Regions from separate parts of the Mesorhizobium sp. B2-4-17 genome, predicted to be linked through region 2. Evidence: predicted binding sites of a transcription regulator. Region 2 holds the regulator's gene; each other region holds the start of a gene.
What was found. The regulator PhoB, encoded in region 2, activates phosphate uptake and scavenging genes when phosphate is short. The targets are predictions, from matches to a motif close to TGTCATNNANCTGTCAT.
Positions count from the first base shown of each region.

Region 1 (10,312 bases), on a different contig from region 2:
CTGATGATCCTCCGCTACCTCCATCCGTAGAGCCAGTCCAGATCCGCAACGAGCTTTTCCGGTGGCCGCTTCGCCAGAACCAGGTTGCGGGCGAATGCCACCGGACCCGAGGCATGCCAGGCGAGGCGGTTAAGCGCACCGCGCCGGATGACCTTGACGATGCGCGGCCGCCGGAGATTTTCCCAGATGGTGAGGCTCTGACGCAGATCGGCAGGGAAGTCAGCCACCAGGCTGGCAAGCGTTGCCGCGTCTTCGATGGCCATTGCCGCGCCTTGTGCAGCGAACGGGGTCATCGCATGTGCGGCGTCACCGATCAGAGCGATGCCGGCTGGCGTCGTCCAGGGCTGCTTCTGTTCGACTGTATGGAGCGGCCAAGTCAGCCAAGGGCCAGCCATTTCTACCAGCCTTGCAAGGCCCGCGGCCGTGCCGCGCATGGCGCCGGCGAGGATGCCGGGATCGGCATGCCCGGACCAGCCCTCGGCAATGCGCTCGCCTCTGGTGAAGGCGACAAGGTTGAAAGCGTCACCCTTGCTGACGGGGTAGGCGACCATGTGGAATCCCGGATGCAGGAAGGTCGTGACGCTGTCGGTAGCGCCGATCGCGGCAAATGCTTGTCCGGCGGCGCTGCCGGCAGCGACAGTGGTGCGCCAGGCCAGTTCGCCGGAAAAACGGCTTCTCGGCGATGCCGCTCCCCGGGCCCGATCGACAACCGCGCGCACCGACGACCATACGCCATCGGCCCCGACCAAAAGGAAGCCCTGTGACTGGACGGTCTTGCCGTCCTTCTCGACTGTGGCCGTCACACCATCGCCACCTGTGACAACATCGCTCAAGCGCGCGCCTGTGACGAGCGCAATATTCGGGTTTTCGGCGACGCGTTCGGTCAGTGCGCTCTGCAGATCGGCCCGGTGAGCGACGAGATAAGGCGCCCCCCAACGTTTTTCGGCGGCTTGCCCCAGCGGCACGCGCGCCAGTTCGCGCAACGTCGCGGCGTCCTTCAGCACCACTGCTTCCGGACGCACCGCTGCCGGCAGCAGCCGGTCGAGCACGCCGAGCTGGCGTAGGATATGTGTCGCGTTTGGAGAAAGCTGGATGCCGGCGCCCACCGCGTCCAGCCGCTCCGCCTGTTCGAACAGCTGTGCGGGGTAGCCGCGTTCGCCGAAAGCCAGGGCCGCGGTCAGCCCGGCGACGCCAGCTCCGGCGATCACGATCTGCCGGGGCTGTGCATCGGGCATGATTTCAGCCGCTGGAAATCAGGCGGCCCGGTCGATGTAGAGACAGCCGGCCGGCACCGTTTCCGTCGCCTTCAGCTTTGGCGAATAGCGGTAGAGCGTCGAGCAATAGGGGCAGACCTTCTCATTGTCGTCGCCCATATCGAGAAACACATGCGGGTGGTCGAAAGGCGGGTTGGCGCCCGTGCACATGAATTCCTTGACCCCGATGTCGATCGCCGGGTAGCCCGCATCGTTCTGGAAATGGGGAATGGAACCGCCTGCCATCGTCGTCTCCTGATCTCTTGCAATTGCATCTGGATCATAACCCGTCTCTTTGCAAGATCGATGAAATCAAACTGTTGCAAAAGCCTGTCAGAGGATAAGTTAAGCTCGGTCATGCCTGACCCCCGCAACCGGAATCGGTTACGGGAGGGTATGTGTCGATTCGTCGGACGACCCTCGCGGGCGCGGCGTTCGGACGACAGCGGCTGGGAAGAGCAGGAATCATGAACGAACTGAAGCCGGTGCAGAGCGAATTCATCAATGTCGAGGCGGCGAGCCCGCAGGGCGGCAATCCGGACCGTTTCGTCAATCGGGAGTTTTCCTGGCTGCAGTTCAATCGCCGCGTTCTCGAAGAATCGCTGAACGAGCACCACCCGCTCCTCGAACGCGTGCGCTTCCTGTCGATCTCGGCCGCCAACCTCGACGAGTTCTTCATGGTGCGCGTCGCCGGCCTCGCCGGTCAGGTCCGCGAGGGCATCGTGCTGAAGAGCCCTGACGGCCGCACGCCCGAACAGCAGCTCGAACAGCTGCTGCGCGAGGTCGAGCGGCTGCAGGAAGATCAGCAGAAGAGCCTTTCGGCGCTGACGATACTGCTCAACAAGGAAGGCATCGAGAGCATCACGCGAGATGCGCTGACCAAGGACGAGAAGGTCTGGCTGGAAGAACACTTCCAGGATCAGGTGTTTCCGGTGCTCACCCCGCTGTCGATCGACCCCGCGCATCCGTTTCCGTTCATTCCCAATCTCGGCTTCTCGATGGCGCTGCAGCTTCGCCATCGCAAGAACGGCGAGGAGATGAGTGCGCTGCTGCGCCTGCCGGTAGCGCTGAAGCGCTTCATCCGGCTGCCGGATCGCAAGAACCATGTCCGCTTCATCCCGCTGGAGGAAGCGGTGGGGCTTTATATCGGCAAGCTTTTCCCGGGCTATGAAGTCAAGGGCTCCGGCACATTCCGTATCATCCGCGACAGCGATATCGAGGTGGAGGAAGAATCGGAAGATCTCGTGCGCCTGTTCGAGACCGCGCTGAAGCGCCGCCGCCGTGGTTCGGTGATCCGCATCGAGTTCGACAAGCTGATGCCGCCCGAACTGCGCGATTTCGTCGCCGGCGAGCTCGGCGTCTCGTCGAGCCGTATCAGCGTGCTCACCGGTCCGCTGGCGCTCAGCCAGATCTCGGAAATCGTCTCCGTCCCCCGCGACGATTTGAAGTTCACGCCCTACAATCCGCGCTTCCCAGAGCGCATCCGCGAGCATGGCGGCGACTGTTTCGCCGCCATCCGCGAGAAGGACATCGTCGTCCACCACCCCTACGAATCCTTCGATGTGGTGGTGCAGTTTCTGCGCCAGGCGATGGCCGACCCCGAGGTGGTGGCGATCAAGCAGACGCTCTACCGCACCTCCAACGACAGCCCGATCGTGCGTGCGCTGGTCGACGCGGCCGAGGCCGGCAAATCGGTGACGGCGCTGGTCGAGCTCAAGGCCCGTTTCGACGAGGAAGCCAACATCCGCTGGGCCCGCGATCTCGAACGCGCCGGCGTGCAGGTTGTGTTCGGTTTCCTCGAACTCAAGACCCACGCCAAGATGTCCCTGGTGGTGCGGCGCGAGGACGGCAAGCTGCGCAACTACGTGCATCTCGGCACCGGCAACTACCACCCGGTCACAGCGCGCATCTACACCGACCTGTCCTTCTTCACCACCGATGCGACGATCGCGCGCGATGTCGCCCAGCTGTTCAACTTCATCACCGGCTATGCCGAGCCGACCGCCGAGATGCGTATCGCGATCTCGCCGTTCACGCTCAGAAATCGCATTCTCCAACACATATCGGACGAAGTCGCCCACGCGCTGGAGGGCAGGCCGGCGCGCATCTGGATGAAGATGAACTCGCTTGTCGACCCGATCATCATCGATGCGCTCTATGATGCCAGCCGTGCCGGGGTGGAAATCGACCTCGTGGTGCGCGGCATATGCTGCCTTAGGCCGCAGGTGCCGGGCCTGTCGGAGAACATAAGGGTCAAGTCGATCGTCGGCCGCTTCCTCGAACACAGCCGCATCTACTGCTTCGGCAATGGCCACGGCCTGCCGGCGGACGAGGCGATCGTCTACATCTCCTCCGCCGACCTCATGCCGCGCAATCTCGACCGCCGTGTCGAGACCATGGTGCCGATCACCAATCCAACTGTGCATGAACAGGTTCTGGGTCAGATCATGCTGGGCAACATCATGGACAATCAGCAAAGTTTCGACGTATTGGCTGATGGAACTTCCCGGCGTGTCGTGCTGGAGGAGGGCGAGGAACCGTTCAACGCGCAGGAATATTTCATGACCAATCCGAGCCTATCGGGACGGGGTGACGCGCTGAAGTCGCATGCGCCCCAGCGGATCGCTCAGTTCAAGCGCCGCAAGAAGAACGCCGCAGCGTCCAACTGATGTTGTCCATTTCCCAGGGCCGGCTGCAGGACCGCCGTCCGCTGTCCATCATCGACATCGGCTCGAACTCGATCCGTCTCGTCGTCTATGAGGGATTGGCGCGTTCGCCGACCATGCTGTTCAACGAAAAGATGCTGGCGGGTCTCGGCCGCGGCATCGTATCGACGGGAAAGCTCGACCCGGATGCGGTGACGCGCTCGATGGAGGAATTCCGCCGTTTTCGGGCGCTCTCCGATCAAGCCGGCGCCGAGCATATGTATGTGCTGGCGACCGCCGCCGCCCGCGAGGCGGTCAACGGCCCGGATTTCATCCATCGCGCCGAGGAAGTGCTGAAGACCGAGATCCGGGTGCTTTCCGGCCGCCAGGAAGCCTACTACTCGGCGCTCGGCGTTATCTCCGGCTTTCACCCCGCCAACGGTATCGCCGGCGATCTGGGCGGTGGCAGCCTGGAATTGATCGACATCAAGGGCGAGGCGATGGGCGAAGGCATAACGCTGCCGCTCGGCGGCCTGCGTCTGCAGGACATGGCGAAGAATTCGCTCGTTCAGGCGCAGAAAATCGCGCGCCAGGAACTGGCGCGGGCGAAACTACTCAAGGGCGGACAGGGCAGGGCCTTCTACGCAGTCGGCGGCACCTGGCGAAACCTCGCCCGCCTGCACATGGAGATGACCAACTACCCGCTCGGCGTCATGCATCACTACGAGATTTCGGCCGACGGTGCAGCCCAGAACTTCCTGAAGCAGGTGGCCAAGGGCGAGGTCGAGAAAGTCAAGGGCATCGAGGGCGTCTCCAAGAACCGCCGCTCGCTGCTGCCCTACGGTGCCGTCGTGCTGCAGGAGATCATGTCGGCGATGCAGCCGTCGAAGATCGTCGTCTCGGCGCAGGGCGTGCGCGAGGGCTTTCTCTATTCGCTGCTCGATGAGGAGGAGCAGAACGCCGATCCGCTCATCTCGGCCGCTGAGGAACTGGCTCTGCTGCGCTCGCGTTCGGTCCATCACGCGCATGACCTCGTCGAATGGACCGGCAAGGCCTTCAAGGCCTTCGGCATCGACGAAACGGAGGACGAGGCGCGCTATCGGCACGCCGCCTGCCTGCTTGCCGATATCGGCTGGCGTGCGCATCCCGAATATCGCGGCAGGCAGTCGCTGAACATCATCGCGCATGCTTCTTTCATCGGTGTCGACCATCCTGGCCGCGCCTATCTCGCGCTCGCCAGCGCCTATCGCCATGATGGCATTTTCAATGATGGCATCGCGCCAGAGATCAAGGCACTAGCGCCACCGCGCCTGTTGGAGCGCGCCCGCGTGCTGGCGGCGATGATGCGTGTCGTCTATCTGCTGACCGCCGCGATGCCTGGCATCATGCCGAGACTGGAATGGGAAAGCCGTGCCAATGGCACCCTGGCGCTGGTATTGCCGTCCTCGCTTGCCGATCTCTACGGCGAGCGGCCGGCCGGGCGCCTGGCGCAACTGGCCAAGATCACCAACCGCCGGCTGGTGCTGTCGGTCGAAGGCGGCCCGAGCATGACGGTGAAGTAGGCAGGCCTCAGACGGACCCGCGTCCGTCAGCCGACCATGCTCCCGCACCGGCCATGGCCAGCGCCAGGAAACCGCCCGCAATAGCAATGTCCTTCATCAGCATCTGCTGGTGCAGGAAGGCGAGCGTCGCATCGCCGGCGCCTTGGCCGTAATGGCCGATGAACCCGGCCGCGACGCAGAAGGCCGCCAGCAGCAGTGCCACGATACGGGTCTGGAACCCGATGAGGATCAGCAATCCGGCGATCAACTCGAACAGGCCCGTGCCCCAGGCGGCGAGCGTTGGCAGCGGCAGGCCGAGGCCGGCGAAATAATTGATTGTGCCGGCGATGCTGCTGAGTGCCTGGAAGCCGGACGGCACGAACAGCACGGCAAACAGCAGCCGCGAAACCAGGAGCAATGCATTGCGGTTCATGGCTACTCCCTTGCCGGCGCCCCGGTCAGGGCCACACCGGCTACCGTCCACCTTACGCCTGCGGGACTGCGGCCGAAACCACCGCGGCGCTTGTTTTGGACAACGAAAAAGCGGCGCGGAAAATTCCGCGCCGCCTGAATTCAGATCGTTGGGAGGATGGAATTTCAGCCGCGCTTGGCGTCGATCGAGTAGGCGCCGGCGCCCAGCGCCGCAAGCAGGATGAAGCCGCCGGTGAGGCCGAGATTCTTCTCCAGCATCAGCATCTGGATCTGGTCCGAGAAGTTGAGATGCGCGATGGCGGTGGCGGCGAGCGTGAAGATGGCGAGCACGATCGCCACAATGCGGGTCTGAAAGCCGACCAGAATGGCGAGGCCGCCGAAGAATTCCAGCAGGCCCGAACCGATCGCGGCGACCATCGGCAGCGGCAGGCCGATACCGCCGAACCATTGCGCGGTGGCGGAAATCGCGGTCAGCTTGGCGAAGCCCGAAAGGATGAACAGGATTGAGAGAAGGACGCGGCCTGCGAGGATCGCGCCCGAGGCGTTGGATGCGGTGCCGGTGCCGGCGACAGAAGTGTTGGTGGACATGGTGGCTCTCCGAATGGGTTGAATGCCAATCAAATAGACCATGCCAACTGTTCACCAAAGACGCCTGTGTGGCGACACATTGTTCACAGGTTGTACGTTCTCGTGGCCGGGCAAGGCGCGCAAAATTCGTGCCGGGCTGTGCGACGACGGGGTAAAATTCTCCCGCCGAAAAATACCTTATCCCGGATGCGTCATGTCCTCCGGTCGCACCAGCCGGTCATAATCGGCTTCGCTGACCAGGCCGGTGGCCAGCGCTTCCTCGCGCAGCGTGGTGCCGTTCTTGTGCGCGGTCTTGGCGATCTTTGCGGCGTTGTCGTAGCCGATGGTGGGCGCCAGCGCCGTCACCAGCATCAGCGAGCGGTCGAGCGCCGCCTTGATGTTGTCTTCCCGCGCCTCGATGCCGATCACGCAGTTGTCGGTGAAGGAAACCGAAGCGTCGGCGAGCAACTGCACCGACTGCAGGAAGTTGTAGGCCATCAGCGGGTTGTAGACATTGAGCTCGAAATGGCCCTGGCTGCCGGCGAAGGTCAGCGCTGCATTGTTGCCGAACACCTGCACGCAGACCTGCGTCATCGCCTCGCACTGCGTCGGATTGACCTTGCCCGGCATGATCGAGGAGCCGGGCTCGTTCTCCGGCAGCGACAGCTCGCCAAGGCCCGAGCGCGGGCCCGAACCGAGGAAGCGGATGTCGTTGGCGATCTTGAAGAGTGCTGCGGCAGTCGCATTGATGGCGCCGTGCGAGAACACCATGGAATCGTGGGCCGCCAGCGCCTCGAACTTGTTCGGCGCGGTGACGAAGGCGATGCCGGTGATGGCGGCGATCCGGTCCGCAACCCTTTCGGCGAAGCCGACCGGCGCGTTGAGGCCGGTGCCGACGGCGGTGCCGCCCTGCGCCAGTTCCTGCAGGCCGGGCAACGTCATCTCGATGCGCTTGATCGAGGAGGCGATTTGCGCCGCATAGCCGGAAAACTCCTGGCCGAGGGTGAGTGGGGTGGCATCCTGCGTGTGCGTGCGGCCGATCTTGATGATGTGATTGAAGTCTCGGCTCCTGGCGGCGAGCGCCTTGTGCAGGTGGTGCAACGCGGGAATCAGGTGATGCACGATCTGCTCGGCACAGGCAATGTGCATGGCCGTCGGATAGGTGTCGTTCGACGACTGGCTCATATTGACGTGATCGTTGGGATGCACCGGCTTCTTCGAGCCCATGACGCCGCCCAGCATTTCGATCGCCCGGTTGGAAATCACCTCATTGGCGTTCATGTTGGACTGCGTGCCTGAGCCGGTCTGCCAGACCACCAGCGGGAAATGGTCGTTGAGCTTGCCGTCGATGACCTCTTGCGCGGCCTCGACGATCACCTTGCCGATCGCGGGATCGAGCCGCTTCAGGTCCATGTTGGCTTCCGCCGCGGCCCGCTTGACGATGCCGAGCGCGCGCACGATCGAAGCCGGCTGCTTTTCCCAACCAATCTTGAAATTGCTTAGGGAACGCTGCGCCTGCGCACCCCAATAACGGTCGGCGGCGACTTCAATAGGCCCGAACGTATCGGTTTCGGTTCTGGTCTTTGACGTGCTCACAAGGTTTCTCCTTCTCGAAGTCGGCAACGGCGTATCGCGTTGCACAAATGGCTTCAAGCAGAGATTGTGTGCGGCGAGGATGCAAATCGGTTGAAGAAGGTGCTCCGGTAATACGCTTCGCAGGCAGCCGAACCGTGGTTAGGCGCTAGGCTATCCCACGGTATGAACTTCGCCGGTCGCTGGTCCCCTTGCATCCGCCTCGTCAACGGGTTAGCCGCCTTAACGAACGAGCCGTACACGGTCACGTCGGACCAAGCCTTCGGATCTAAATCGGTCGCTGCGAGAGCGTCTTCAAGATGGCACCACTCAAGACGGGACTGAATGCGCTTCCCATCGCTGTCGATGTCGCCGAGGTCGGCAGGCGTTTTCTGCCTGGGCTCAATCGCGGCGAGATCCACTGCCGTTTCGAGGGCGGCAAGCTCAGGGTGCGCTCCCGCGCCGCCTGGCTTAAGAGGCACGTGCAGGTCTTGACCCTCATTGCCGAGGCATTGGCATCCCTTGGCCTCCGCAGCCTGCCACCGTTCTATATGCTTCTCGGCGATACGCCGTCGCGCAGAAGGCATCGCTATTTCCGCACGCGTTTCGCCTTCTCCTAGGCTGATGGCTATGGCGAGGTGGCCGCGCCCGATTTCGTTTTCGATGGCTGGCCGGACGCGAAGTTCGACGACTATGACCGGAAGACGAGCGCGATGGCGGCTGCGTCGGAAGAGCCGCCGCGCGATGACAGGTTGTTCTGGGCTGGGCGCTGCATGAACGGTGCCCGCAAAAAGGATTGTCGAGATCGCGTCGGCCCGCCCGGACCTCATCGAGGCGTATGACACCGAGCAGAATTACGATGTCGCCATCAATCGGTATTCCACCAGCTTCAGGACGATGGAAGACCAGGTCGCCACCTACAGATACATGATCGACGTCGAAGGCGCCGGTTATAGCGGCCGCTTCAAAATGCTGCTCCACACCAAGCGGGTGGTGCTGTTGCAGGACAGGCCATGGCGAGAGTGGTTCTTCGACGATATCGAGCCGTTTCGCCACTATGTTCCGGTGGCGCGCGATCTGTCTGATCTGGCTGAGCGCATCGAATGGCTGCGCGCCAATCCGAAGTTGGAAGCCGAAATCGCCGCGGAAGCGCGGCATTTCGCGCAGACCCGCTTGACGCGCGCGGCAGCCGTGGCGGCCTGGGCGAAGCTCCTTCAGGATCACGCGGCGGCTGGCGGCAATCTGAAGTCCGGTCTTCAGCGGCGCAAGCGCACGACCGGCTGGCCTGACTGATGGCGCGGCGCAGGGCCGGCGAGTGGTGCCAAGCGCTTGGATCGGCGTGGTGATACCGCGCGATGTCGCTTGGCATTCCTATGCGAGGCAAGTCCAGCAGGCGGACAATAGGTTTGAGCCAGGTATGGGCGGATTGATCCAACGCAAGGACAAGGGCGTCTGGCGGCGCAACCTATGCACCACCGTTTGGGCCATTCATTGGTTCCAATAGGCCTGCAAACGGGCGATTGGCGGCCGGACCGCACCGGCCTGCGGGAAGGAGCGTCACCGTGAAGAGAGTGGTGAGAAATGCAGCGCTTTCGTTTGCCGTAGTGATTGTGACAGCCGGCGCCGCGCAGGCCGCCAGCGTTGTCCAGGTTCTGTTGTGGGACAGGTAGCGAATATGGCGATGCCTACAGATTTGGCCCATGGGCCGCCAAATCTCGACATGTCGAAGGCCACCATGGGTATTTGGGCCACACCGTCCATGAGATGATCGTGATGAATCCGGCTGATCCCGGCAAACCGTTGCCTTACCTCACCGCCGAGAACCGGGTCGATGAGGACAAGGCCGGTGACAAGGGAGAGGTTTCAGAACTCGATCCGGGTGCTTCGGGCGTTCTTACGGTGGACTTGAAGGCTGGCAGATACGTGCTCGTCTGCAATATCCCTGGTCACTTCGCAGCGGGGATGTGGACCGAGTTCATCGTCAAGCCGTAGCAGGCGAAATGTCGATGGCCAAACCAATTTGCCGTGGCCGACGGCTGTTCGCGATGGTCTGCTTGCCAAGGCTCACTTGCCAAGCAGCGATCTCGATGTCGGCGAGAGTCGCAAGATTTCCGTCGGCTTGGTCAAATCCGGCTCGGCCTTGCCGAGGAACGCTTCCCAGCCCGGTGAGGTCGCAAGCACGGTTTCGTGGCGAGCTTGCGCTTCCGCGGTTTCAAAACCCAAGATGCTGACAAACACGCTTTCGTTAGTCCTTACCGGAAGCCGCGGAAAGCTGTTCTCGGCATGTTCGGTAACAAAGGCT
Region 1 covers NZ_VFUX01000016.1:61,214-71,525, forward strand. The annotation lists gene FJ548_RS14445 (FAD-dependent monooxygenase) at 15-1,235, opposite strand; gene FJ548_RS14450 (zinc-finger domain-containing protein) at 1,254-1,499, opposite strand; gene FJ548_RS14455 (RNA degradosome polyphosphate kinase) at 1,721-3,922, shown strand; gene ppx (exopolyphosphatase) at 3,922-5,460, shown strand; gene FJ548_RS14465 (DoxX family protein) at 5,468-5,872, opposite strand; gene FJ548_RS14470 (DoxX family protein) at 6,037-6,459, opposite strand; gene fumC (class II fumarate hydratase) at 6,637-8,034, opposite strand; gene FJ548_RS14480 (hypothetical protein) at 8,331-8,630, shown strand; gene FJ548_RS14485 (glycosyl transferase family 90) at 8,791-9,303, shown strand; gene FJ548_RS30430 (sulfocyanin-like copper-binding protein) at 9,754-10,002, shown strand; gene FJ548_RS14495 (NIPSNAP family protein) at 10,075-10,312, opposite strand, start outside.
Region 1: the regulator PhoB is predicted to act here: its motif matches at 1,561-1,577, upstream of FJ548_RS14455 (RNA degradosome polyphosphate kinase).

Region 2 (10,312 bases):
TGTCGAGATCTTCGGGCCGGATGGCGAAGCCTTCGTGGCCGGCGATCTGGCCGTGCTGCGCACCGGCGAAACCCAGGAGATCGAGGAGACGGTGCGGCTAGCCAACGGCAGCGTCAGGCACCAGTTCGCGCGCAAGGGCGCGATGATCGCCTCCGACGGTTCGCTCTACCTGATCGGTTCGACCACCGATATCACCGAGCTCAAGCAGCGCGAGGCGGAACTCAGCGAGGCGCGCCAGCGCGCCGTCCTCGCCGACCGCGCCAAGTCGGAATTCCTCGCCAATATGAGCCACGAGATCCGCACGCCGATGAACGGTGTGCTGGGCATGGCCGAACTCCTTGCCAAATCCAATCTCGATGCGAAGCAGAAGACGTTCACCGACATCATCGTCAAATCGGGCAACGCGCTTCTGACGATCATCAACGACATCCTGGATTTCTCCAAGATCGATGCCGGCCAGCTGGTGCTGGACCCGGCGCCCTTCAACCTTGCCGAGGCGATCGAGGACGTGGCGACGCTGGTGTCGACACGCGCCAAGGAAAAGGATCTCGAGCTCATCGTGCGCATCGAGCCGGGGCTCGAAAGCCTGTTCATCGGCGATGTCGGCCGCATCAGGCAGATCGTCACCAACCTGCTCGGCAATGCAGTGAAATTCACCGACGAAGGCCATGTGCTGGTCGATGTGACCGGCGAGAGGATCCCGACCGGAACCCGGTTGACGATCTCCGTCACCGACACAGGCATCGGTATCCCCGAGGACAAGCTGAAGCAGGTGTTTGAAAAATTCAGCCAGGTCGACACGTCCTCGACAAGGCGGCACGAAGGCACCGGGCTCGGCCTTGCCATCACCTCGCGGCTGGTCGAGCTGATGGGCGGCACAATCGGTGTCGAGAGCGCCGAGGGCAAGGGCTCGACTTTCTGGTTCACGGTGACGCTGCCCAGGGCCGAACAACAGCATGGGCGGCGCATCATGCCGGTGGACGTCACGGGCGCGCGCGTGCTGATCGTCGACGACAATGCCGTCAACCGGGCCATCCTGACCGAGCAGATGACGTCATGGACGTTCGATTCCTGCGCGGCCGAAAGCGGCGCCAAAGGGCTGAAGGTGCTGATCGCCGCGGCGGCCTATGGCGTGCCCGTCGATTGTGTCGTGCTCGACTACCAGATGCCCGGGATGAGCGGCGCCGAAATGGCCCGCATCGTGCGCAACACCGAAGGCCTCGCCGACACGCCGATCATCATGCTGACCTCGGTCGACCAATCGCTCGCCAACACCAGCTACCGCGATCTCGGCATAGACGCCCAGTTGATCAAGCCGGCGCGCTCCTCGGCGCTCCTGGAAACGCTGGTCGGGACCATCCAGCGCCATCGCCATGCGAAGAACGGCCACGCCCAGCCGCCGGCAGGCGAGGGCCTCGGCGCTTCCCAGCGGCGGCCGCTGGCGCCGTCCGAACAACGCGCGCAATTGCAGCCGCCGCCGGTTCGTCCAAGGCCTCCCGTCACCGGCGGTGGCGGACATCGGCTGGATATCCTCGTGGCCGAGGACAATGAGGTGAACCAGATGGTCTTCACTCAAATTCTCGGCGAGACCTGCTATGGTTTCGAAATTGTCGGCAACGGCCGCAAGGCGCTCGACGCCTTCGGCAGGCTCAATCCGTGCATGATCCTGATGGACGTCTCGATGCCGGAGATGAGCGGGCTGGAGGCAACCGCCGCGATCCGTCGGCTGGAACAGGAAACCGGCACGCATGTACCGATCGTGGGCGTCACCGCGCACGCGCTCAAGGGCGATCGCGAACGATGCCTGGAGGCGGGCATGGACGATTATCTGCCCAAGCCGATCAGCCCGAGGGCCCTGCTGGAGAAAGTCGAGCGCTGGATCAGCGCAGGCCAACAGGTCCAGCGCAACGCGGGATAGCACCGCGTCGGCCGGTTCCAGCAATCCGAAGAGGCGGGCCGGAGGGAATCAGTCGGGATTTGCTGCTACCCCTGCGTGCAAAGACTATGGTGCGATCGCACCATATCAAAGGCGGTGCTTAGCCGGGACAATGGCAACATCGAATTCCGCTCTTCTCAGTTACGGGCGGGAGCAGCGACCGCCGGCAAGAAACAGCGTCACTCTACCCCAACGGACCTGTTTTCGGCGATGGCCCGGCCACGACACGCTCTGGCCTCGAGCAACGCGCTCCCGTCCGGATTTTCTTCATCCGAGCCGGCCCGGCGAATCCAACGCCGGCTTCGAGCCAGCAATGGCTCAAGCCACTGATTCCCGGGGCAAACCCGGACCGGGCCGCAACCATCCGAAGCTACCGCCTTTCCCCGCGCCGGCGACGCGTTACCCGGTTGACACGAAACTGTCATGCGACTGTTATAATCGAAGGCTATTGGCCTCAGCGGGCGCCGGCAAAAGGGCGCCGAGAGACCATCTTCCGAACAGGAGCAGGCCACATGAGACATTTCATCCGCTCGGCGGCCGTTGCGATTGCAATGGCTGCGGCGTCCACCTTCACCATGTCCGCAGCGTTTGCGGCTGATATCTCCGGCGCTGGCGCCACTTTCCCCTACCCGATCTACGCGAAGTGGGCCGACGCCTACAAGAAAGAGACCGGCATCGGCCTCAATTACCAGTCGATCGGTTCCGGCGGCGGCGTCAAGCAGATCAAGGCCAAGACCGTTACCTTCGGCGCTTCCGACGCGCCGCTGAAGGGTGAAGACCTCAACTCCACCGGTCTCGCCCAGTTCCCGATGGTGATGGGTGGCATCGTGCCCGTCGTCAATCTCAAAGGCATCAAGCCGGGCGAACTCGTTCTCGACGGCACGACGCTGGCCGATATCTTCCTCGGCAAGATCACCAACTGGAACGACGAGGCGATCAAGAAGCTCAACCCCAAGGCCAAGCTGCCAGACCAGGCGATTGCCGTTGTCCACCGTTCGGACGGCTCGGGCACCACGTTCAACTTCAGCTACTATCTCGCCGACGTGAACGCCGACTGGAAGTCGAAGGTTGGCGTCAACAGCGCGCTCGAGTGGCCGGTGGGTATCGGCGCCAAGGGCAATGAAGGCGTTGCCAACAACGTGTCGCAGACCGGCGGCGCCATCGGCTATGTCGAGTACGCATATGCCAAGCAGAACAAGCTGACTTACACCGACATGATCAACAAGGACGGCAAGAAGATCGAGCCGACCGCGAAGGCGTTCTCGGCCGCGGCGGCCAATGCCGACTGGAACTCACAGCCGGGTTATGGCGTCATTCTCGCCAATCAGCCGGGCGCTGAGTCCTGGCCGATGACGTCCGCGACCTGGATCCTGCTGTACAAGAAGCCCGATGACGCCGCGGCGACCAGCGAAGCCCTCAAGTTCTTTGCCTGGTCCTATGCGAAGGGCGACAAGATGGCGGGTGAACTGGACTACGTTCCGATGCCGGACAAGGTCGTCAAGAGCGTCGAGGAAATGTGGAGCAAGGACATCGTCGGCAGCGACGGCAAGTCGCTCTACGCCGCCAAGTAACTCTCTTTGTCGAAGGGAGGACGCCTTTGGCGTCCTCCCATTTCTTTCGAATACGAGGGGCTAGATGACCACCGTTTCAGAAGCTACGCCGTTATCGAGCGTCATGCGGTCCAGGGATGCGACAGTGCGGCGCTTCGCCTTCACGGACATGGTGTTTCGGGAGGCTACACGCTCTTCTGCCGTCCTCGTCCTGCTCATCCTCAGCGGCGTCGCCATCTCGTTGTTTGCCGGCTCATGGGAAGCCCTGTCTAAGTTCGGCTTTTCCTTCCTGACGACCGAGGCATGGAACCCGGTCACCGAGAATTTCGGCGCCCTGTCGCCGATCTACGGCACCATCGTCACGTCAGCCATCGCAATTCTGATCGCCGTTCCCATCGGCATCGGCATCGCCGTCTTTCTTACCGAACTTTGCCCGCGGCCGCTGCGGCGCCCGATCGGCATCGCCGTCGAGCTTCTGGCCGGCATCCCTTCGATCATCTACGGCATCTGGGGCCTGTTCGTGTTCGCACCGTTCCTGCAGACGACGATACAGCCTTTCATCATCGACATCTTTCACAACGTGCCCGGGCTCTCCAGCCTGTTCGCCGGCCCGCCCTATGGCATCGGCCTACTGACGTCGTCGCTGATCCTGGCCATCATGGTGCTGCCGTTCATCACCTCGATCACCAAGGACGTGTTCGACACAGTGCCGGCGGTGCTGAAGGAATCGGCCTACGGCATCGGCTGCACAACCTGGGAAGTCACGCGGCGCGTGGTCATTCCCTACACCCGTGTCGGCATTATGGGCGGCGTTATGCTCGGCCTCGGCCGCGCGCTCGGCGAAACCATGGCGGTGACCTTCGTCATCGGCAACGCGCATCGTATCAGCGCCTCGCTGTTCGCGCCGGCGACGACGATCTCCGCGACGATCGCCAACGAATTCACCGAAGCCGACGGCCAACTCTACACCTCTTCACTGGTGGCGCTCGGCCTGATCCTCTTCGTCATCACCTTCATTATCCTTGCCATCGCACGCTATATGCTGATGCGCATCGACGCCCGCACGGGAGCCTGACCGATGTCGACGTCCCTGGCACTCCACAACAGACGCAAGAGAAGGAACGGCGTGATGATGGCGCTCTGCGTCGTCGCCGCCGGCATCGGCCTTGCCTGGCTGGCGCTGATCCTCGGCGCCCTGGTCTACAAGGGCCTGTGCGGCGTTTCGCTGGCGGTCTTCACCGAGATGACGCCACCGCCCGGCGATGCCGGCGGCCTGCTCAACGCCATCTATGGCAGCATCGTGATGACCGTCATCGGCGTCATCGTCGGCACGCCGATCGGTGTGCTGGCCGGTACTTACATGGCCGAATACGGACGCTTCTCGAAGCTGACCACGGTGGTGCGTTTCATCAACGACATCCTGCTGTCGGCGCCGTCGATCGTTATCGGCCTGTTCGTCTATGAGTTGCTGGTGCGGCCGATGGGGCACTTCTCCGCCATCGCCGGCGCCGTCGCGCTGGCCATCCTGGTCATCCCGGTGGTGGTGCGCACCACAGAGGACATGCTCAACCTGGTGCCGAACGCCTTGCGCGAGGCCGGCGCCGCGATCGGCGCACCGCGCTGGGTGGTCATCCGCTCTGTCGCCTATCGTGCCGCGCTTTCCGGCATCGTCACCGGCATATTGCTGGCCATCGCCCGCATCTCCGGCGAGACGGCGCCGCTGCTCTTCACCGCGCTCAACAACCAGTTCTGGTCAAGCAATCTCAACGCGCCGATGGCCAGCCTGCCTGTCACCATCTTCCAGTTCGCTCTCAGCCCTTACGAGGAATGGCAGCAACTGGCGTGGACCGGCGCACTTATAATCACCCTAACGGTTCTCGGGCTGAGCATCTTCGCCCGCAGTCTTACCGGACGCAGAGAGGACAGATGAAACCGATGTTGTCCACCGAGTTGAACGTGGCCGAGGCTGCCGTGGAAAAGGCCAAGATCGAGGTCAAGAACCTCAATTTCTACTATGGCCAGTCGAAGGCGCTGAAGGACATCAGCCTGTCGCTGCCCGAGCGCAGTGTCACCGCCTTCATCGGCCCTTCGGGCTGTGGGAAGTCGACGCTGCTGCGCGTCTTCAACCGCATCTACGAGCTCTACCCGAGGCAGAGCGCCGAGGGTCAGGTGCTGCTTGACGGCCGGAACATTCTCGACCGCTCGCAGGACCTCAACCTGCTACGCACCAAGATCGGCATGGTGTTCCAGAAGCCGACGCCGTTTCCGATGTCGATCTATGAAAACATCGCGTTCGGCGTCAGGCTCTATGAGAAGATCAGCAAGGCCGAGATGGACGGCCGTGTCGAGCAGGCGCTGAAGCGCGCGGCTCTGTGGACCGAGGTCAAGGACAAGCTCAACGCCAGCGGCCTCAGCCTTTCGGGCGGCCAGCAGCAGCGTCTTTGCATCGCCCGCACCGTGGCGGTGAAGCCGGAGGTCATCCTGCTCGACGAGCCGGCATCGGCGCTCGACCCGCTGTCGACCGCCAAGATCGAGGAATTGATCGACGAGCTGCAAGCCGACTACACGATCGTCATCGTCACCCACAACATGCAGCAGGCGGCGCGCGTGTCGCGCCAGACGGCTTTCATGTATCTGGGCGAGCTGGTCGAGTTCGATCGTACGGAGAAGATCTTCACATCGCCCCGCGAGAAGCGCACGCAGGACTATATCACCGGCCGCTTCGGCTGATCTCACGCATACGAGGACCAGGATCATGGCCGAACACACAGTCGCTTCTTTCGACGAGGATCTCGGACAGATCAGCAGGCTGATCAGCGACATGGGCGATCTCGCCAGCTCGATGGTCGGCGGCGCCACCAAGGCGCTGCTGAACTCCGACAACGCGCTGGCACAGCGCGTTGTCTCCGACGACGTCATCATGGACGCGCGCCAGCGCGAACTCGACGACCGCGCCATCACGCTGATCGCCAAGCGCCAGCCGATGGCCGACGATCTGCGGCATGTCGTCGGGTCGATCCGCATGGCCGGCGACCTCGAACGCATTGGCGACCTTGCCAAGAACATCGCCAAGCGCGTCGGTACGGTCGGCCTGTCCACCACGCCGCGCGACCTGTCGCATTCCATCGACGCCATGGCGCAGCTGGTGCTGATCCAGGTGCAGGGCGTGATCGAGGAGTATGCGGCGCACGATGCCGAGGCCCTTGCCAAGCTGCGCGCCGATGACGAACGTATCGACGTCAAATACACCTCCGTGTTCCGCGAACTTCTCACCTACATGATGGAGGATCCGCGCAACATCACGGCTTGCACGCATCTGTTGTTCTGCGCCAAGAATCTCGAGCGCATCGGCGACCATGTGACCAACATCGCCGAGAATGCCTACTATGTGCTGACCGGTACGCAGCTGCCCGCGAATCGTCCGAAGCAGGACGAAACGGCGATGTCGGCGCCGGCGGCTTGATCGTCAGAGCGGTTCACCGTTTTACGGAAAACCGCTCTCTCTCTTGTTTCCATGCAATTCCGGACGGAAAACCGCTTCACACTTTTCCTGGAATTGCCTTAGAGGTGACCAGTCGATGATCGCGCCACGCATCATGGTGGTGGAGGATGAGGAGCCACTCGGCGTGCTCCTCCGCTACAATCTGGAATCGGAAGGCTACCAGGTCGAGGTGGTCCCGCGCGGCGACGAGGCGGAGATTCGCCTGCAGGAGAACGTCCCCGACCTCCTGGTGCTCGACTGGATGGTGCCGGCGGTGTCCGGGATCGAACTCTGTCGCCGGCTAAGGATGCGGCCCGAGACCGAGCGGCTGCCGATCATCATGCTGACGGCGCGCGGCGAGGAAAGCGACCGCGTGCGCGGCCTTTCGACCGGCGCCGACGATTATCTGGTCAAGCCGTTCTCGACACCGGAATTCATGGCCAGGGTCAAGGCGCTGCTGCGCCGCGCCAAGCCGGAAGTGCTGTCCAGCGTGCTCAAGGTGGGCGACATCGTGCTCGACCGCGAATCACATCGCGTCTACCGCAAGAAGAGCGAGATCCGGCTCGGGCCGACCGAATTCCGCCTGCTCGAATTCATGATGCGTCATCCCGGCCGGGTGTTCTCGCGCAGCCAGCTGCTCGACAATGTCTGGGGGGAGACGATCTATATCGACGAGCGCACGGTGGACGTGCATGTCGGCCGGTTGCGCAAGGCGGTCAATAACGGCCGCATGCCCGACGTCATCCGCACCATTCGTGGTGCGGGGTATGCAATCCGCGAGGATTGAGCGCGACTTTATTCAGGCCACGTTCTTCCCGGAGCCGGCTTTCGCCTGCATGCCCGGCGCGAAAATCTCCTGGTCGACGAAGGTCAGCGCCCGCATGGCGCAGCCCTCGCGGATCAGCGGCAACTCGTTGGGCTCGGTGTCGAAGGAAATCGATTTCGAGTGCTGGCCGCCGGCGGTCTGGGCGATGGCCTCGCGCAATGCCGGCTCGATCAGGTCGAAGGCGGCGGCGCTGACGCCGACCATGGCGACGGGGGCGGGATCGATCAGCGCGAACAGGCTGCCGAGGCCGTAGCCCAGCGCCTCGCCGGCCCTGCGGTAGGCCTCGCGCTCGGGCCCGTCCGTTTGCCGCGCCGTCGCCGCCAGCGCCCGCATCTGCGCGTCGCTGACATCGGCGACCGGCTCGGTGTCCTCGCTGAGCTGCCTGGCGTTGCGCCAGATGGCGTAATTGCCGGCATAGGCTTCGACGCAGCCGCGCCGCCCGCAGCGACAGAGCGCGCCGCCTGGCCGATGGATCATATGGCCGAATTCGCCGCCCGAGGAATGGGTGCCGGTGAAGAGCTCGCCCTTCAGCACCAGGCCCATGCCGATACCGTGCGAAAGGAGAATGGCGATGAAGTCGTCGCGGTAGCGCTCCGGATCGCGCCAGCGCAGCGCCACCGCCATCATGTTGCAGTCATTCTCCACGGTGGCGGGGATGCCGAACTCGGCTTCGAGTATGTCGGCGAAGGCGATGTCGGTCTGCGGCGTGATGGGCGACCACAGCATTGCCCGGGCATCGGTGTCGGTGATGCCCTGGATCGCCAGCGCGATACGGGCGACGCTGCGCACGTCGAGGTCGGGATCCTCCAGGCGCCGCCGCACGATGGCGACGCATTCGCCGATCAGTGCATCGCGCGACATGGTCAGCGTATCCAGCCGGCGCTGTTCCTCTGATATGACCTGGCCGGCATAGTCGATGACGGCGACGGACAGGAAATTCAGCGACAGCACCACGGTCATCACCGTTGCGGCTTCCGGATTGAGGCCAAGCCCGACCTGCGGCCTGCCGCGTTTGAGCGCGCCGGCCTCGCTCGGCTTGCCTTCGGCCAGGATACCTTCGCCGATCAGATCAGAGGAAATCGCCGATATGGTGGAGTGGCTGAGGCCGGTGGTCGCGGCGATTTCGGTGCGCGAGGGCTGGCCGGCCCGGCGCACGGCCGCAATCACCATTGCGCGGTTGCGCCGGCGCAGATCGTCGTGGCGGATTCCGACCGACATGCCTTTCCAATATCCTCCCGGTCGCCGCGGCTCGTCGTGCCCCTCGAACACTGCGGCAACAGATCAAATACTGGCAGAAGCGGCCGGCGATGTCATTTATTTATTGCGGGGCCCGAAAAAAGGTTCTCGGCCCTGAAAATCCATCAGAATCATTGTTGACAGCCTTCCGGCTATGCATCACTATTTTTTTTGAGGCTCGAAAAAATAGAGCCTTTGTGCCGGCCTTCGGGTCAGTTTGGTCGCGCCATACGCGGCGCAGGGAGGATATCATGAAGAGATTCGCAGTCGCCATCCTGGCGGGTGTCGCCATGTCACTGACGCTCGCGTCGGTCGCGCAGGCGAAGGGTAAGGTCATCGGCGTTTCTTGGTCCAACTTCCAGGAAGAGCGCTGGAAGACCGACGAGGCCGCCATGAAGAAGGCGATCGAGGCCGCCGGCGACAAGTACATCTCCGCCGACGCACAGTCCAATCCCGGCAAGCAGCTCACCGATGTCGAGAGCCTGATCTCGCAGGGCGCCAATTCGCTGATCATCCTGGCGCAGGATGCCTCGGCCATCGGCCCGGCCGTCCAGAAGGCGCTGGATGAAGGCATTCCGGTCGTCGGCTATGACCGCCTGATCGAGAACAAGGACGTCTTCTACCTGACCTTCGACAACAAGGAAGTCGGGCGCATGCAGGCCCGCGCGGTGTTCAAGGTCAAGCCGGAAGGCAACTACGTCTTCATCAAGGGCTCGGGCGCCGATCCGAATGCCGACTTCCTGTTCTCGGGCTCGATGGAAGTGCTCAAGCCGGCCATCGACAGCGGCAAGATCAAGAATGTCGGCGAGGCCTATACGGACGGCTGGCTGCCCGCCAACGCCCAGAAGAACATGGAGCAGTTCCTGACCGCCAACGACAACAAGGTCGATGCCGTGGTCGCCGCCAATGATGGCACCGCCGGCGGTGTCGTCGCGGCGCTGACCGCGCAAGGCCTTGCCGGCACAGTGCCGGTGTCGGGCCAGGACGGCGATCACGCCGCGCTGAACCGCATCGCGCTCGGCACCCAGACCGTGTCGGTGTGGAAAGACGCGCGCGAGCTCGGCAGGAATGCCGCCGAGATCGCCTCGCAACTGGCCGACGGCAAGAAGATGACCGACATCGCCGGCGTGAAGGACTTCACGACGCCTGGCGGCAACACCGTCAAGTCGCTGTTCCTGACCCCGGTCGCCATCACCAAGGACAATCTCAACGTCGTCATCGATGCCGGCTGGATCAAGAAGGACGAAGTCTGCGCGGGCGTCGCCGCCGGCACCGTCGCGGCC
Region 2 covers NZ_VFUX01000020.1:84,023-94,334, reverse strand. The annotation lists gene FJ548_RS17330 (PAS domain-containing protein) at 1-1,918, shown strand, start outside; gene pstS (phosphate ABC transporter substrate-binding protein PstS) at 2,449-3,507, shown strand; gene pstC (phosphate ABC transporter permease subunit PstC) at 3,572-4,561, shown strand; gene pstA (phosphate ABC transporter permease PstA) at 4,565-5,416, shown strand; gene pstB (phosphate ABC transporter ATP-binding protein PstB) at 5,413-6,216, shown strand; gene phoU (phosphate signaling complex protein PhoU) at 6,242-6,949, shown strand; gene phoB (phosphate regulon transcriptional regulator PhoB) at 7,065-7,754, shown strand; gene FJ548_RS17295 (ROK family protein) at 7,767-9,011, opposite strand; gene xylF (D-xylose ABC transporter substrate-binding protein) at 9,281-10,312, shown strand, end outside.

Region 3 (10,312 bases), on a different contig from region 2:
GGCGGTAAAACCGCCCGCTTGGATCGTATTTAACGGACCACGTAGGGCAGCAGGCCAAGGAAACGGGCGCGCTTGATCGCCTTGGCGAGCTCGCGCTGCTTCTTCTGGCTGACGGCGGTGATGCGCGACGGCACGATCTTGCCGCGCTCGGAGATGTAGCGCTGCAGGAGACGCACGTCCTTGTAGTCGATCTTGGGCGCGTTGGCACCGGAGAACGGGCAGGTCTTGCGGCGACGATGGAACGGGCGCCGGGTCGGGATCTGATTGATGTCGACCATTATTCTGCACCCCCTTCAAAGCCTTCGCGCGGACGGCGCGGACCACGCTCGCCACCGGCATCACCGAAGCTGCGCGGCGGACGATCGCCACGGTCGCCGCGATCGCGGTCGCCGAACGAACGTGGGCCACGATCGCCACGGTCGCGGTCGCCGAAGCTGCCGCGCTCGGAGCGCTCTTCGCGCTTCTGCATCATGGCCGAGGGACCTTCCTCATGCGCCTCGACCTTGATGGTCAGGAAACGCAAGACGTCCTCGGACAGACCCATCTGGCGCTCCATCTCGTTGAGCGCGGCTGGCGGGCAGTTCAAATCCATGAGTGTGTAGTAGGCCTTCCGGTTCTTGTTGACCCGGTAGGTGAGGGACTTCAGTCCCCAGTTCTCGACCCGGCCGACAGACCCGCCATTCGCTGCGATGACGCCCTTGTACTGTTCGACAAGCGCATCGACCTGCTGCTGCGAGAGGTCTTGCCGGGCAAGAAACACATGTTCGTAAAGAGCCATTATGTCTTTCGTGCCTTTCTTCGTTTCTCTCCCGGTTCCCGGCGGCAAAAGCCTCTGCAACTTCTCTGACCCGTGGAGCCCAACAAGGCGCGGGGAAGAAAGGAGCATGACGAGACGGTCGAGAGCGGAGACACGGGAGGCGGAAGCGCTTCTGGCTTCACACGAAGGCTTTTGATAAAACCTCCGGCCCTCCGTTCAGCCCCCAGCTGGGACCGGCAGATTGGCGGCGTCTATACAGCAATCCACTGACAAAGCAAGGGCAAGCGGCGTCCCCAATGTCGCAGGGCGCTGGAAAATCAAGCCGCGGCGCCGGTACGGCCCGGCGGTTTTACGGCAACCAGCCCTTAACCACAATGTCAGGTTGTGCAGGGTTGAGCCTCGCCGTCAACGGTCGGTTCATCATGGAAGGGGCAAAAACTCGGACAACCCGCATAACAAGCGGCAAGCATTTCCGGGGGTAAGAATGCTTCTCAACAGGTTCTGGCGCTCCACGAGCGGCAATTTCACGCTATTGCTCGCCCTGGGCCTGCCGGCCATCTTGTCAGCCGTGGCCTTCGCGGTCGACGTGTCCACCATCATGCGGGCCAAAAGCAACCTGCAGAATGCGCTCGACGCGGCAAATCTTGCGTCCTCGCATCTGGGCGATCTGGACATTACCCGGACCGACGCCTTCGACCGTTACTTCCAGGCCAATATTGCCGGACATGGCGAACTCACCAACGCACAGGCGACGCTGACCGTCGACAGAGGCGTCAATTTCATCAAGACAAAGGCTGTCGCCTCGGCGGACGTCAATCTGAACTTCGCTTTCCTGTTTGGCCGGAACAAGCACATCGTGGTCGATGCCTCGGCCGTCGAATCGAACAACCAGCTCGAGGTTGTGCTGGTGCTGGACAATACCGGCTCGATGGCCGGCGCCAAAATTGCTGCCCTGAAGACAGCGACGGACAATCTGCTCAGATATCTGGAAACGGCACAATCACCAACACGCAAGGTCCGCGCGGCACTGGTTCCGTTCGTCACGGCCGTCAATGTCAATGGCGACGGCTTCGACCCATCCTGGATCGACATGGACGGCAAATCATCCACCAATGGGATCAATTTTCCCGTCATCAATGGCAAGCGTCCCAATCATATGGCGCTGTTCAGACAATTGATGAAAGACCCGGCCTCGGCCGCCAGGTTGACCGGATGGAAGGATGACAAAGGGATCGACACGGGTTGGAAAGGCTGCGTCGAGGCGCGGCCCGGCTCCTTTAACATTTCCGATACGTCGCCTGACCCGTCTTACCCCGACACTCTGTTCGTGCCGTACTTCGCGCCGGACAGTCCAGGGAACGGCACGAAGCCTTCCGGCAGCTATTCAAACGACGCCAATTACTACAACAACTCTTTTGTCGACGACGTCCCCGACCAGACCAAGCTTGCTCAGAATGGGGGATTGAACATTCTTGGAATAGATCTGAGCGGCTTGCTTGGAAGCGACGCCAGCGCGTCGAAGAAGGATCTCGAAACAATCGCCAAGTATGTCGCACCGCAGAACACCGCCATCGCCACCGCTGCCACCACCGATCCGAATGCCTTGCAATTGACGGTGGGGCCAAACCGGTCCTGTCCCTCGCCGGTCGTTCCGTTGACGGAAGATTTTACGAAGCTCCGCAAGGAGGCCGCCAAGATGCTTGCCTGGGCCGGGTCGGGCACCAATGTTGCCGAGGGCCTCGCTTGGGGCCAGCGGGTGTTGTCGCCGTCGGCGCCATACACTGAGGGAACGCCGTGGAAGACGCCTGGGGTAAGCAAAATCGTCATGCTGCTCACTGACGGTGAGAACGTGGTCTATGGCGCCAGCAAAGAGACGACCAAGTCGGACTATACCTCCTATGGTTATCTCGCGGGTTCAGGCTATGGCGCTGCCGGTCGGCTTGGATCGGACAATCAGACGACCGCCGCGCGCAATGTGGACGGATGGACCAAGAGCGTCTGCACGCAGTTGAAAAATCAGGGCGCAGAGATCTACACCATGGTGCTGCAGTCCGACACCGCGGCCAACCGCACGCTTTACAGTGCCTGTGCCTCGGATCCTAGCGACTACTACGCAGTCAATGATCCGAACAAACTGCCAAACGTATTCGAGCAGATCGCCAGCAAGTTCTCGAAGCTGCAACTGACCAATTGAACGCTCGATCTCGCTGCTGAACGATGGCGCCGGCTCAGCTCGTATGGGCGACGACCTTGTTGACCGTCTCGGGGAAGAAGTCCGGCGCTGCGTGGCGCTTGCCGAACATCATATCGTACTGGATCAACTGGAAATCGCGGATCGCCGGGTCGATCTCCTTCTGACGCGACCAATCGGGCGTGGCTTGGCCAGTCGGTGTCAGCAGCAGGTTGCGGTCGACCACGCGGTAGCGCTCCCGCATCTCGCCCAGGAAACCGGTGTAGTAGGGATGGGTGATGCCCGCGGCCGTCAGGATATGATAGGGCAGGAATGCCGGGCTCACCGTGCCGAGGTCCTTGATTGGACCGGAGCGGTTCGACCAGACGACCAGCGGTGTCTCGTGATGTTCAAGGGCCGCTTCCGGCGTCGGCTCCTTGCGTGGCGCGACGTTGTCCTTGAGGAACCCGGTCTCGACATAGACCGGCCCCAACGGCGGCAGATGGTCGCCGAAAAAGGCGATGATCGTTGGCCGCTCGCGCTTCTTGGCCCATTCGATCAGTCGGTCAAGGCCGCGGTCCGCATCGGCCGAACCCTCCGCATAGCTCAGCAGCGAATCGCGCGCCCACTGGCTGATCGGCGCCTGTACCGAGTGGGTCGGGTTGTTATAGCGGTTCGGCTCATAGGGGCCGTGGTTCTGCAGGCTGACGGCGAAGAAGAACACCGGATCGTCGCTGGCGTCGGCTTCGCGAATGATCTCATCCGTCATTGCCGCATCCGATGCCAGCGGTCCGCGCTTTTCCATGGGCGGCAATGTCTCTTCCGACTTGAAATCGTTGAAACCGAAATCGGCATACACCGCGCCACGGTTCCAGAACCAGTTGGTGCCTGGATGGATGGCACGCGCCCTGTAACCTTCACTCTTCAGGAAGGTCGCCATCGAAGGCGTCGGCGTGCGCACATATTGCTGGTAGGGGATGCTGCCGGCCGGCAGGAAAGCATTGGAAAAGCCGGTCAGCGCCTCGAATTCGATGTTGGCGGTCATGCCGCCGAATTCAGGCGAGAACATCGAACCCGAACGCAGTCGCCGCACTGTGGGAATGGGATCCGGCGTGATGGCGACGCCAGGCAGCTTGGTTGGATCCCAGAAGGATTCGCTCATGACGACGATGATGTCGGGCTTGTCATCGGGCACCGATGCTGTTGTCCGCGGCCGGTCGATCGCCGCGATTGCCTTGTCGGAATAGCCTGAGGGTGCCGAGACATGGGCCATCGGCACGTTGAGCGCGAAGGCGAGCGCAAAGCCGTTGGAGGCATAGTTTTCCTTCTGGTCCCACATGATCGGGATGATCTGCAGCCGGTCCCGGGTCCACGAGAAGGTGGCGTAGTCCATGATCGAGACGAAGAAGGCGAGCAGAGGCACTGCCAGCGTCAGCCGTGCAAGGCGGCCTTTGCGGCTGAGGACCGGAACCTTGCGGTGCCACAGCCGCCAGCCGTGGACGAGCAGCGACAGTCCGACGACGATGCCCACGACCATGGCCAGCGCGGTCATCGGCCGTTCGCGCACCAGCAGCGGCAGCAGGGCGAAAATCTGGCGAGCGTAGAGGAAATCCGTCGGATAGAGCGGATCGCCAAGATAGTGCGATTTCTGATGGCCGACAAAGGCCAGCCCCAGGGTCAACGGCGCGACAATCATCAGGCTCTGGTGACTGCGGCCGAGCAAGGCGTCGAGGCCGATCAGGATCAGGGCGAACACGACGATGGTCGTCCAACCCGGCTTGAGCGGTTGAAGAAAGAAGGAAACAGTGCCGGCAACATCGCCACGCACGATCAGTTCGATGGCGAACACCAGGACGGCGGAGATCAGCAGGCTGACCAATCCGTAACGGACGACCGGCCATCTCCGACCCGGCAAATAACCGGTGGACGGATCGTCTTCCAGGAACTGCGGCGCGGCCTCGCCGGCGCGTTTCGAATTCTTGGCCACCTTAACTTCCCCACCCAGCGACAAACGCGTCACTCGATTGTCATGAAACTGTCACGCCAAGCTAGCGCCTGTATCGGAAATAAGAAGAGCCAGCAAACGAATCGTGAGCAGTTTTCATCAGGAGTGATCGCCAAAAGTCCTTTTGGAACAGGCACTCGGCAGAAGGTTCCGACCTGAGGCTTGTTCGAAGCGGGCTTGACTTGACCGGCTGCCTTGCGTCACAGGCAAGGAAAATTCGTGTTATCAGGCAAGCAGAACAAGTCTTCGGGAGCCCTCGCATGGCCGTTGCATTCACCTTTCCGGGACAAGGCAGCCAGGCTGTCGGCATGGGCAAGGATATCGCTGATGCCTTTCCCGAGGCGCGCAGGATCTTCCAGGAGGTCGATGACGCGCTTGGCGAAAACCTGTCGAAGCTGATCTGGGAAGGTCCGGAAGAGACCTTGACGCTGACGGCCAACGCGCAGCCGGCTTTGATGGCGGTATCGCTGGCTGCGATCAGGGCACTGGAATCGCGCGGTTTCTCGTTGAAAGACAAGGTCGCCTATGTCGCCGGCCATTCGCTGGGCGAATATTCGGCGCTTGCCGCCGCCGGCTTCGTTTCCGTCGCCGATGCCGCCCGGCTGCTGCGCATCCGCGGCAATGCCATGCAGGCGTCAGTGCCAGCCGGTGAGGGCGCCATGGCGGCGATCATTGGGCTGGAGCAGGCCGATGTCGAAGCCGCCTGCACCGAGGCCGTGCAAGGGGCCGGCAAGGTCTGCCAGATCGCCAATGACAATGGCGGCGGCCAGTTGGTGATTTCCGGTGCCAAGGCGGCGGTCGAACTGGCGGCGAAACTGTGCACCGAAAAGGGCGCCAAGCGGGCGCTGATGCTGCAGGTCTCGGCTCCCTTCCATTCGGCGCTGATGGCGCCGGCGGCAGAGATCATGCGAGACGCGCTGGCCGGCGTGACGAAGAATGCACCTTTGGTTCCTGTCGTCTCCAATGTGTCGGTGACACCGTCGAGCGATCCGGACGAGATCGCGCGGCGCCTCGTCGAGCAGGTGACCGGCCGCGTTCGCTGGCGCGAGACGGTGGATTGGCTTGGCGCCAACGGCGTCGCCACGCTCTACGAGATTGGTGCAGGCAAGGTGCTTTCGGGCCTGGCGCGGCGTATCAACCGCGACATCGCCACCGCATCGGTCGGTTCGGCGGCTGAAGTCGAGGCGGCATTGGCCGCGCTTGCATAAAGCGCCATTTGATCCCATCCCTATAGGGGTTGTGCTCTTCTCAACCTGGAGACAAAAATGTTCGAATTGACCGGCCGCAAGGCGCTCGTCACCGGTGCTTCGGGGGGGATCGGCGAGGCGATCGCCAGGGTGCTTCATACACAAGGCGCCATCGTCGGCCTGCACGGCACGCGCGTCGAGAGGCTGGAGGCGCTGGCCGCCGAACTGGGTGACCGGGTCAAGCTGTTTCCGGCCAACCTGTCCAACCGTGACGAGGTCAAGGCGCTTGGCCAGAAAGCGGAAGCCGACCTCGAAGGCGTCGATATCCTGGTCAACAATGCCGGTATCACCAAGGATGGGCTGTTCGTGCGCATGTCGGACGCCGACTGGGACACGGTGCTCGAAGTCAACCTGACGGCCGTGTTCAGGCTTACCCGCGAACTCACCCACCCGATGATGCGCCGCCGCCACGGCCGCATCATCAACATCACTTCTGTCGTCGGCGTCACCGGCAATCCCGGCCAGACCAATTACTGTGCCTCCAAGGCCGGCATGATCGGCTTCTCCAAATCACTGGCGCAGGAGATCGCCACCCGCAACATCACCGTCAACTGCGTCGCTCCGGGCTTCATCGAATCGGCGATGACCGACAAGCTCAACGACAAGCAGAAGGAAGCGATCATGGCGGCGATCCCGACGCGCCGTATGGGCACCAGCGCCGAAGTGGCCTCCGCTGTCGCCTATCTCGCTTCCAATGAAGCCGCTTACGTCACCGGCCAGACCATTCACGTGAATGGCGGCATGGCGATGATCTGACGAATGCCATCCAGAAGCGCGCAGCGGTTTTGGGGCAATGACAGGCAAGGCCAGCACGCTGTGAAAACAGACCATTTCGGCTTGGACCTTGGCCATTTTTCGTGTAATGCGGCCCGCAACCCGGCGGTTCGGGCAAAAACCGGTCCGTAGCCGTTGCGTTTCCGGCAGGACCATCTTTCAACTTGATTAGCGGCATTCTGCCCGCTAACGAAGACAGACAAACAAAAGACGAGGATGCCCAAATGAGTGACACCGCAGAGCGCGTCAAGAAGATCGTCATCGAGCACCTTGGCGTCGATGCCGACAAAGTGACGGAGCAGGCGAGCTTCATCGATGATCTGGGCGCTGACAGCCTCGACACGGTTGAACTCGTCATGGCGTTCGAAGAAGAATTCGGCGTCGAGATTCCCGACGACGCAGCCGAGACCATTCTGACCGTTGGCGACGCTGTCAAGTATATCGACAAGGCTTCGGCCTGACGCATTCTGCAGTCATCACCGGGGAGGACCTGCGATGAGGCGTGTCGTCGTCACGGGCCTTGGATTGTTGTCGCCTTTTGGCATGGGCTTCGAGCACAGCTGGAAGGAACTTCTGACCGGCCGCAGCGCCGCCAGGCGCATCACCGAGTTCGAGGTGGAAGATCTTGCCTGCAAGATCGCTCACGTCATTCCGCGTGGTGACGGCAGCAATGCCACCTTCAATCCCGAGGCCGTGCTCGAGCCGAAGGAACTGCGCAAGATCGGCGACTTCATCCTGTACGGGATTGCCGCCGCCGACGAGGCGCTGAAGGATTCCGGCTGGCAACCGAAAACCCATGCCGAACAGTGCGCCACCGGCGTCCTGATCGGCTCGGGCATCGGCGGCATCGAGGGTATCGCCGAGAATGCGATAATCCTGAAGGAGCGCGGTCCGCGCCGCATCAGCCCGTTCTTCATCCCGGGTCAGATCATCAATCTCGTCTCCGGCCAGGTTTCGATCCGGCACGGGCTGAAGGGCCCGAACCATTCCGTCGTCACGGCCTGTTCGACCGGCGCGCACGCCATTGGCGATGCGGCCCGGCTGATCATGTGGGGCGATGCCGACATCATGGTCGCGGGCGGCGCCGAAGCGCCGGTGACGCGGCTGTCGATCGCCGGCTTCGCCGCATGCCGGGCACTGTCGACCGAGCGCAATGATGCCCCGCAGACGGCGTCGCGCCCGTACGATCGTGACCGCGACGGCTTCGTCATGGGCGAGGGTGCCGGTGTTGTCGTGCTGGAAGATCTCGAGCACGCCAAGGCCCGCGGCGCCAAGATTTACGCTGAGGTGACCGGCTACGGTCTCACTGGCGATGCCTATCATATCACCGCACCGGCCGAGGACGGCGACGGCGCTTTCCGGTGCATGGCCGCGGCGTTGAACAGGGCCAAGCTTACGCCCGCCGATGTCGACTACATCAACGCGCATGGCACTTCGACCATGGCCGACACGATCGAACTCGGCGCTGTCGAGCGGCTGGCCGGTAATGCCGCCTCAAAGATTTCGATGTCGTCGACCAAGTCGTCGATCGGCCATCTCCTAGGGGCGGCGGGTGCCGCTGAGGCGATATTTTCGATCCTCGCTATCAGGGACAATATCGCGCCGGCGACCATCAATCTCGACAACCCTGAGCGCGAAACGGCGATCGACCTGGTGCCCAACAAGCCTCGCTCCCGCCAGATCGACGTAGCATTGTCCAACTCCTTCGGCTTCGGCGGCACAAACGCTTCGCTCGTGTTCCAGCGCTACAATGGCTGATCGTCCGGCTGCCGGACGCCGCTTTGGCGTGCCGTCAATTTTGCCATATTCGCCTCTACTCTGCCGCAGGGGATTCGTTGAGAGATCAAACGGTAGGGCGAAATGAACACAAATCCGGCGGGCAACGGAGAATCGGGGCAGCGGCCCGCTAACACCGGGCCGATCGTACCGAAGACGGCCAGCGAGGCCTTGCGACCGGAAGCTGGAACGCCGCCGCCGAAGCGCTCGCGTGCTTCGCGCAGCCAGGTCGTCGTGTTCATGAACTTCGTCATCTCTTTGGTGATCCTGACGGTTCTGGCGGCAGGCGCGGCGCTCTATTTCGGCAAACAGGAATTCACCGAGCCCGGCCCCTCGGCCAATGGCGACACCTTCCTCGTCAAGCCGAACACGGGCGTCCAGGACATCGCCGACCAGCTTGAGCGCCGCGGCCTGATCACTGACGCCCGCGTATTCCGTCTTGGTGTGCGCGCCTTTGGCAATGATTCCGCACTCAAGGCCGGCGAATATGCGATCAAGCCCCGGGCATCCATGCGCGACATCATGGAGTTGCTGAAGAGCGGCAAGTCGGTGATGTATTCGCTGACCATTCCGGAGGGGCTGACCGTCGAGCAGGCACTGGAGCGCATCGCCGACGAACCCGCCTTGAGCGGCGTCATGCCCGCGGCCATGCCGCCGGAGGGCAGCCTTGCCACCGACACGCTGCGCTTCACGCGTGGCGCGACGCGCCAGCAGATGATCGACAAGCTGCTGGCCGATCAGAAGAAACTGGTCGATGAGGTATGGCAGCGGCGTGCGCCGGACCTGCCGCTGGCCAATGTCCAGGAATTCGTCACCCTGGCCTCGATCGTCGAGAAGGAAACCGGCAGGGGTGACGAGCGTTCGCGCGTTGCTGCCGTCTTCCTGAACCGGCTGGCCAAGGGGATGCGCCTGCAATCCGATCCGACCATCATCTATGGTCTGTTTGGCGGCAAGGGAAAGCCCGCCGACCGCCCGATCTACCAGTCCGACATCCAGAAGCTGACGCCCTACAATACTTATGCGATCAGCGGCCTGCCGCCGACACCGATCGCCAATCCGGGCCGTGCGGCACTTGAGGCCGTTGCCAATCCATCCAAGACCGACGATCTCTATTTCGTCGCCGACGGCACAGGCGGTCACGTTTTTGCCGCGACGCTTGATGAGCACAATGAGAACGTTGCCCGCTATCGCGCGTTGCAGAAGAAGCAGGCCGATGAGGCGGCCAAGGCCGCCTCGGCCGCTGGTACCAGCGGCAACAATGCGGACAAGCCTGCCGACGGCAGCGGAAGCGACACCAGCGGTGGCGACAATGGCGACGCCGGCGGCGATGCGGGCGCTGCCCAGTAAGAGGAAGAAAGGCGTTGCCCGCAAGGCGACGGCCTGACATTTGAAGGAACGCCAAGCGTCGGATTTCGATGCACGCGGGCGTGATCGTTTTTACGCAGCACTTGCCCTTGTCCGGAAAACCGGTTTCGGGGTGATGCGCCAAGGATATGCAGGCGACATGAATTTGCAGAGCATGACCGGATTTGCCCGCGCCGTCGCCGAGCATGACGGCACCTCCATCGCTTGGGAGGTCAAGT
Region 3 covers NZ_VFUX01000030.1:14,870-25,181, forward strand. The annotation lists gene rpsR (30S ribosomal protein S18) at 30-278, opposite strand; gene rpsF (30S ribosomal protein S6) at 278-778, opposite strand; gene FJ548_RS22530 (pilus assembly protein) at 999-2,951, shown strand; gene FJ548_RS22535 (LTA synthase family protein) at 2,986-4,914, opposite strand; gene fabD (ACP S-malonyltransferase) at 5,193-6,140, shown strand; gene fabG (3-oxoacyl-[acyl-carrier-protein] reductase) at 6,198-6,935, shown strand; gene FJ548_RS22550 (acyl carrier protein) at 7,178-7,414, shown strand; gene fabF (beta-ketoacyl-ACP synthase II) at 7,449-8,711, shown strand; gene FJ548_RS30550 (hypothetical protein) at 8,699-8,983, opposite strand; gene mltG (endolytic transglycosylase MltG) at 8,970-10,076, shown strand; gene FJ548_RS22565 (YicC/YloC family endoribonuclease) at 10,234-10,312, shown strand, end outside.
Region 3: the regulator PhoB is predicted to act here: its motif matches at 4,953-4,969, upstream of FJ548_RS22535 (LTA synthase family protein).